One region of the Bacillus sp. GW821-FHT11D08 genome, then DNA from elsewhere that is predicted to be linked to it. Evidence: predicted binding sites of a transcription regulator. Region 1 holds the regulator's gene; the other holds the start of a gene.
What was found. The regulator LexA, encoded in region 1, represses DNA repair genes until DNA is damaged. The targets are predictions, from matches to a motif close to CGAACATATGTTCG.
Positions count from the first base shown of each region.

Region 2: a site for LexA is predicted at 2,196-2,209, ahead of AC1RRX_RS04170 (YhjD family protein). Genes of this name have one in related genera too.

Region 1 covers NZ_JBXARS010000004.1:111,709-115,108, reverse strand. The annotation lists gene AC1RRX_RS10090 (YndM family protein) at 1-351, opposite strand, end outside; gene AC1RRX_RS10085 (hypothetical protein) at 505-933, shown strand; gene lexA (transcriptional repressor LexA) at 1,272-1,892, opposite strand; gene yneA (cell division suppressor protein YneA) at 2,049-2,360, shown strand; gene AC1RRX_RS10070 (YneB family resolvase-like protein) at 2,376-3,026, shown strand; gene AC1RRX_RS10065 (DUF896 domain-containing protein) at 3,095-3,328, shown strand.
Region 2 covers NZ_JBXARS010000002.1:117,452-120,851, reverse strand. The annotation lists gene AC1RRX_RS04185 (monooxygenase) at 1-796, opposite strand, end outside; gene lepB (signal peptidase I) at 944-1,459, opposite strand; gene AC1RRX_RS04175 (TVP38/TMEM64 family protein) at 1,456-2,082, opposite strand; gene AC1RRX_RS04170 (YhjD family protein) at 2,235-2,594, shown strand; gene AC1RRX_RS04165 (DUF3311 domain-containing protein) at 2,715-2,915, shown strand; gene AC1RRX_RS04160 (sodium:solute symporter family protein) at 2,912-3,400, shown strand, end outside.

The DNA of each region.
Region 1 (3,400 bases):
ATCTTCGGGAAGTACATATTGCTGCAAATACCGGTGAAAAAATGCCTCAAAAACAGAAATGCAAAGTGCAGAGATAACCGATGCCGCGGCAGGCGAGACATTAAATCCGCCAATGTTCATAAGGAATATCCATAATATAATGAATGAAATCCCGAAATCAGCTGCAACGGCTGTGAAATTGCTTGTTCTCGGCAGAATCATGCAATCACCCGCAAAATAAGTGATTAAACTTAAGATCACTGTAATAAACAGAACGTTTAAAAAGGTTACTTGGTACATAAGATCCAGAACAATGTACAGTAAAGCAAGTGTGAGCGCCGTTTTAGAAGCGAAAGCAATTACGTGTTTCATTTGAACCACCTTCGTTATTTCGTTTAGTCTTCATTGTAAGCAATCCGCAAATTTTTAAACTGGTATATAGTGGTTATAAAGCATACGTTTTAATAAAATGTGAATAGACATCACAGGATTCACAAGTTAAAATATGTAAAAAGGGGGATGCAAATGAAAAAATACTGGATATGTATTGCTGTTTTTTTATTATGTTTTAGCGGAATACACTCAGCTAAAGCGGCTACCACTGAATTCGGATCAAAAACAAGCTTCACTTTGGAGGGAAATGCAAAAGAGTTTCATATTGAAAATCCGGGGGCTGTAGCTGCCGACGATTACTTTTTAGGATATAAGTTCACCATAATGAACAACTCTTCGTGCGGTTTAAGCATGAAACTCCAGCGGATGGCGCTGAACGGGAATTTTTATACATTAAGTTCTAAAAACTACAGCGGCAGCTGGTTAAACCTCAGTGCCCAGGATAAAAAATCAATTGATCCGTATCACAAATACAGAATTCTGGTTGAAAGTTCTTCAAACGTCTGTGGCCCCGTCTATATTAAAGGGTTTTACGGTGTAGAATATTATCATTTTGATTGAAAATAGATACTCGCTAAAGGCAGCGGGTTTTTTTATATTTAAATATAAATTATTGTACTATGTACTAAATATTCATATATAAATTTTAATGCACCCGCCCAAAGAAAACATAAACAAAAGTAAATTCATCACGCACAAATATACAAAGTTGAAAAATGAATGAAAAGTTTCTCGAGGGAAACATTATTAGTTGACTTCAAAAGTGTGATGTCGGATAATAAGAATGTAAGTTTTTCCTCCTTAGCAGATTCGTTTCTTAAGCCAGGGCGAATCTGCTTTTTTTATGCAAAAAAACCCCTCTGTAAGGGGTTTTTTACGATAAATGAAGTTTAATAGAATTAATGTACGGCTCTGAATACGCCGATAACTTTCCCCAAAATGCTTACGTTTTGCAGGATAATCGGCTCCATCGTCGGATTTTCCGGCTGCAGCCGCACATAATTGTCTTCTTTATAGAAGCGCTTGACCGTCGCTTCATCATCTTCGGTCATAGCTACGACGATTTCTCCGTTATTGGCCGTGTTCTGCTGTTTGACAATGACGTAATCTTTGTCAAAAATGCCGGCGTCGATCATACTTTCTCCCATGATTTCTAACATAAAGACATGTTCGCCCGGAGGAACCATCCGGTCAGGAAGCGGAAAATACTCGTCGATATTTTCAACAGCCGTAATCGGAATACCCGCCGTCACTTTCCCGATGACCGGAACGTTTACGACCTGGCTTTTCGGAATGTGGACTTCTTCTTCATCCAATACCTCAATCGCCCTCGGTTTAGTAGGGTCCCGTCTGATCAGGCCTTTTGTCTCCAGCCGCGCCAAATGGCCGTGCACGGTTGAACTGGAAGCCAGTCCTACTGCTTCTCCTATCTCTCTTACAGAAGGCGGATATCCTTTCGTTTTTACCTCTTCTTTAATAAAACGCAGGATATCAAGCTGCCTTTTTGATAGCTTCGTCATATTTCGCACCTCAAAACGTCGATTTTAAGTAGATTATAGCATGATTTTCCTGACAGTACAAACATAGGTTCGAAAAAAACGATTGACAGAAACGTTTGTTCGTATATACTGAAAGGTATAAAAAGCGAACAAACATTCTTATCGGAGGTTGTTTACATGGCGAAAGAATCTATTATATTTGTCGGGCTGTTTACTGCGATTTTAAGTGCCGCTATTTTACTTGTCTCATGTGCGGGAAATGATCAGTCCCTCAGCCAATATGTTAAAATAAAGGTTCAGGACGGCGATACACTCTGGTCACTTGCGGATCATGTAGCAGAAAAGAAACACATTAATAAAGAAGATTTCATTGAGTGGGTGACGGAGAATAATCATCTCCAAACTGCTGATATAAAGCCCGGAGACGAACTTATTCTTCCGGTTAAGAAAAAGCATCCGGCCGTATATCAGCTGGCCATTGTCAATTAGAGAGGAAAGAGAGAAATGAAGGCGCTCATTTATGCCCGCGTAAGCACAAACAAAGAACAGCAGCAAACATCATTAAAAAGACAGGAAGAGGAGCTCAGTGAGATAGCTGCTGCAAACGGCATGGAAGTCGTGAAAGTCATTTCTGAGAAAGCCAGCGGTTACGAAATGGACCGCGACGGAGTATTTGAAATGCTTGATGAAATTAAAAAATCACATATTGACGCGATATTGGTGCAGGACGAAACGAGATTGGGAAGAGGAAACGCCAAGATTGCGCTTTTGCATTGCATTTACAGGGAGAACGTAAAAATATATACGACGGCTCATAAAGGTGAACTGGAGCTTTCCGAAGCTGATTCGATGGTACTCGAAATCGTCAGTATTGTTGAGGAATATCAAAGGAAAATTCACAATATGAAAATCCGGCGGGGAATGAAAAGAGCCGTGAAAAACGGCTACAAACCTGAACGGAATCTGAAAAACAGACATGAAAACAGCGGAAAAGAAAAAAAAGAGGTTCCGGTTTCGGAAATTATCAGGCTGAGAGCCAACAAGCTTACCTTTGCAGAAATCGCAGCGACCTTAAGGGGATTCGGCTACGATGTGTCCAAAGCCACGGTTCACCGGCGGTTTCAGGAATATACCGCAGACACAGAAGGCAGCTGACGCGCATCAGTTGTAAAAAAGACTGCGTTTTAGTAGTATATAATCAACACGCACCAAAGGAGCTTATTATGATTTCTAAAGAAAAAATCGCAAGAATTAACGAATTGGCTCAAAAAGCTAAATCAAACACGATAACGGATGAGGAAAAAGCTGAACAGCAAAAGCTTCGCCAGGAGTATTTGAAAGGATTCCGCTCCTCAATGAAAAATACGTTAAAGAGCGTAAAAGTGATTGATCCGGAAGGCAACGATGTCACCCCTGAAAAATTAAAAAGAGAACAACAGAAAAATAATCTTCATTAAACAGAAAGAATACGGCAATACGTATTCTTTTTTCGTATATACTAATATCAGGATGTGCTTTACGACAATTTT
Region 2 (3,400 bases), on a different contig from region 1:
CCTGACGCTCGGCATTGCCGAACCGCGACATCCATACCGGATCACTCAATCCGAAATCAGTGCCGCATATCCGCCGCAGGTCTTCTTTCAGCTCATTTTCGGTGACCGGCTCTTCCTTCCGCTTTTGCGGAGCGTGCGGAGAAACGATGAGAACGCGGAAAAGTCCGTCCGTAAGAGGGACAATCACAACCGATCCCTCCAGGCGGCACGTTGAAAAAAAGGAAGATTCGGGCGGATGTGTCAAAGCGGCATCACAGAGCGTTCCTGTTAAGTCGGCATCAGTGCCCGAAAAAGCGATGCCCGCCTGTTTCCTGACAATGCTCCCCGCTCCGTCTGTACCCGCGGCATATAAGCTGTGAAGAGTGCGGATACCGCTTTCGTCCCGGAACACCGTCTCCACTCCGTCATCCGTCTGGGTGACAGCCATCGCTTCCGCCCCGCGGATGATGTCTGCGCCGAGACTTGATGCATACTCCTCCAAAATCCGCTCCGTTTCTGCCTGAGGCAGCATTAACGAATAATTCTGCTTCGTATCCAGCCGAGAAAAATCCAGCCGTGTATCCAGCATGGAAAAATGGCCGGAAGACACCTTCGTCCCTTTTTCCAAAAAGCGTTCCAATATGCCTCTCATGGCAAAAAGCTCAAGTGTTCGCGGATGCATAATAAGCGCTTTGGAATATGGCACCGTCTTCTTCAATCGTTCAATAACAGTCGTTTTCACTCCGGCCAGCGCCAGTTCTGATGCAAGCATAAGCCCGACCGGACCTCCCCCGATAATGGCAGCCTGTGTTTTCATCTCATCAGCCCTCTTTCATATTTTTTGTTACACGAGTAACAAAATCACCAAAAAATAAAACGCCTCCTTTTTGTTTCGCGCGTAACAATTTTCATTATAGTCTTCCCTCTGCTTTTTTACAATCATTTCCGAAAAAAAAGACGCCGTTTACTTGGCGTCTGATTCACTGATGACTCCGACAATGTCTTTATCCTTAATCGGACCGAAATGACGGCTGTCGAGGCTGTATATGCGGTTGTCGCCAATAACAAAGTATTGTCCCTTCGGTATGCTTTTGCGCCCGGTCGTTTCCTTCAGCGTATAATCACCGGTCACATGGCTCCCGGCGGACAATGATGACTTTAACGGTTTTAAAAACGGTTCCGCCACCCGTTTTCCATTCACATACAGCTGATCCTCCCTGTATGCGATTGACTCGCCGGGGAGCCCGATGACACGTTTGATCAGCACTTTGCGGTGCGGGCCTTTAAACAGGACAATATCGAAACGGCGGATCGTTTTGTAACGATGGGAAAACTTGTTGACCATCAGCTCATTTCCTTGTTTAAAGGTCGGATTCATGCTGATTCCTTCGACTTTATAATCAATAAAAATGGCATTCTTTAATTGTATGGCCAAAACAACGATAAGCACGCCGGCTATAAACCAAAATCGTTTTTTCAAGATTCCTGTCTCCCTCCGTCTTTCTCATGCTGACTGATTCTCATCTGTAAACGCCGTTCGATATGCTTTCCGACATACCACAGCACCGCGATCACCATTATGGCGCCCGCCATCCTGAAAGGCTGTGTCATGAGTGCGTGAAGATCATACCCGATAAAGCTGATCATAAAGATCATGACCATTTTCCCCATAGCGGCTGCTGATATAAACTGCAGCGCCCCCACCCGTGACAGGCCGGCAACGATATGAACCGCAGCGGACGGCGTAAAGGGGAAGCAAAGTAAAATAAACAGCGGACCGAAACCGTGCCGCTCAACCCAGAGCATCATCCGCCTTATGGTCTGATGCCTGCGGATGAAACCGAAAGCTCTTTTCTGTCCGAAACGGCGGACGGCATAAAACATCAGCATCGATCCTGCCGCAGACCCGAGCCATGACAGAAAAAAACCTTCCCACAAACCAAATGCATTCGTATTCGCCACCACAAATACAACGAGCGGCAAAAACGGAAGAAACGCTTCAATAAAAGGCAGTGCAACCGCAGCCGCCGGGCCGAAAGCTCTATAGCTTTGGAACCATTCCGTCAGCTGTTCCTCAGTCAAATATGATAAAAATTGCTCCAACGTTTATACTCCTTAACGAGTTTGTCTATCCTTATTCTACACATTATCTCCAAAAAACGAAAATGTTTACGAGATTTTCCGACTTGAAATATCGTGTAAGCGAGTATAAAATAAGAACAAACGTTCTCTTTTTTAAGAAAGAAGGAGTATTTATGCCTGACATCCGGAGCGGCACCCGCGATCTCATCGAAAAAGGGCTGTTTCTGCCCATGGCGGCTGCCATCCTGAACCGGGACCTCGAAGCGCTTGATTCGTGCCCGTTCAAATTAAAACAACCCTATAAACAGCTTATCAGCTGCTCTTTAAAATTAGCACAAAAGGATTTGAGTGATGTTCGAAAAGAGTTAAGAAAGCGTAAAATTAAAATATACGAAGCGGAAAGAGACGAAGCATTTACGCTTTATATATGCACCATTAACGGCTATGAAGAAAAACACCGTTATTTCAACCCGAGAATACGGGAACAGGTAACCGCCTTATTAGAATATTACCTGTCTCTTGCGACCATTTAAAAAGCAGCCGGGACTGCTTTTCCTTTTCAGTTGATAAATTTCAGACTATTCACACTATACATTCGACATGATTTTCTTTATAATCGGGACACGCTGTTTTCAATGAAAAGGAGGAATGTTATGAAACTGATTCATGTTCTCGCCGCCCTGCCCTTTTTCGGAATTCTCGCCGGCATTCCATTTGCCAACCGGGTGACGCCTTATGTTTTCGGAATGCCTTTCATTCTCGCGTATGTCGTCATCTGGGCGGTGCTGACTTCCGTTCTGATGGCCGCCGTTTACAAATTGGACAAAGAAAACAAGGCGGGTGAGGCGGAATGAACGCAGCATTTCCCGTAATGGCCGCCGTGCTCCTGTTTTGTGTGTATCTCGGAATCCGGGCCCGAAAAGGAAAACATATGGACCTTGAACAATGGACAGTGGGCGGACGCGGCTTCGGCACGATGTTTGTCTTTTTATTAATGGCGGGAGAAATATACACGACCTTTACATTCCTCGGCGGAAGCGGATGGGCTTACGGAAAAGGAGGCCCCGCCTTTTATATTATCGCGTACGGCTGCCTTGCCTACATTTTGTCATATTGGCTTCTGCCAGCCGTGTGGACTTACGCCAAACAACACAAACTGATGTCGCAATCAGATTTTTTTATTTCAAAATACAACAGCCCGCTCCTCGGCATTCTCGTATCGCTCGTCGGCATCGCATCCCTCATCCCCTATCTCGTCCTGCAGCTGAAAGGGCTCGGATTAATTGTTTCAGCAACGTCATACGGACAGATTCCGCCCTCCGCCGCTGTCTGGATCGGC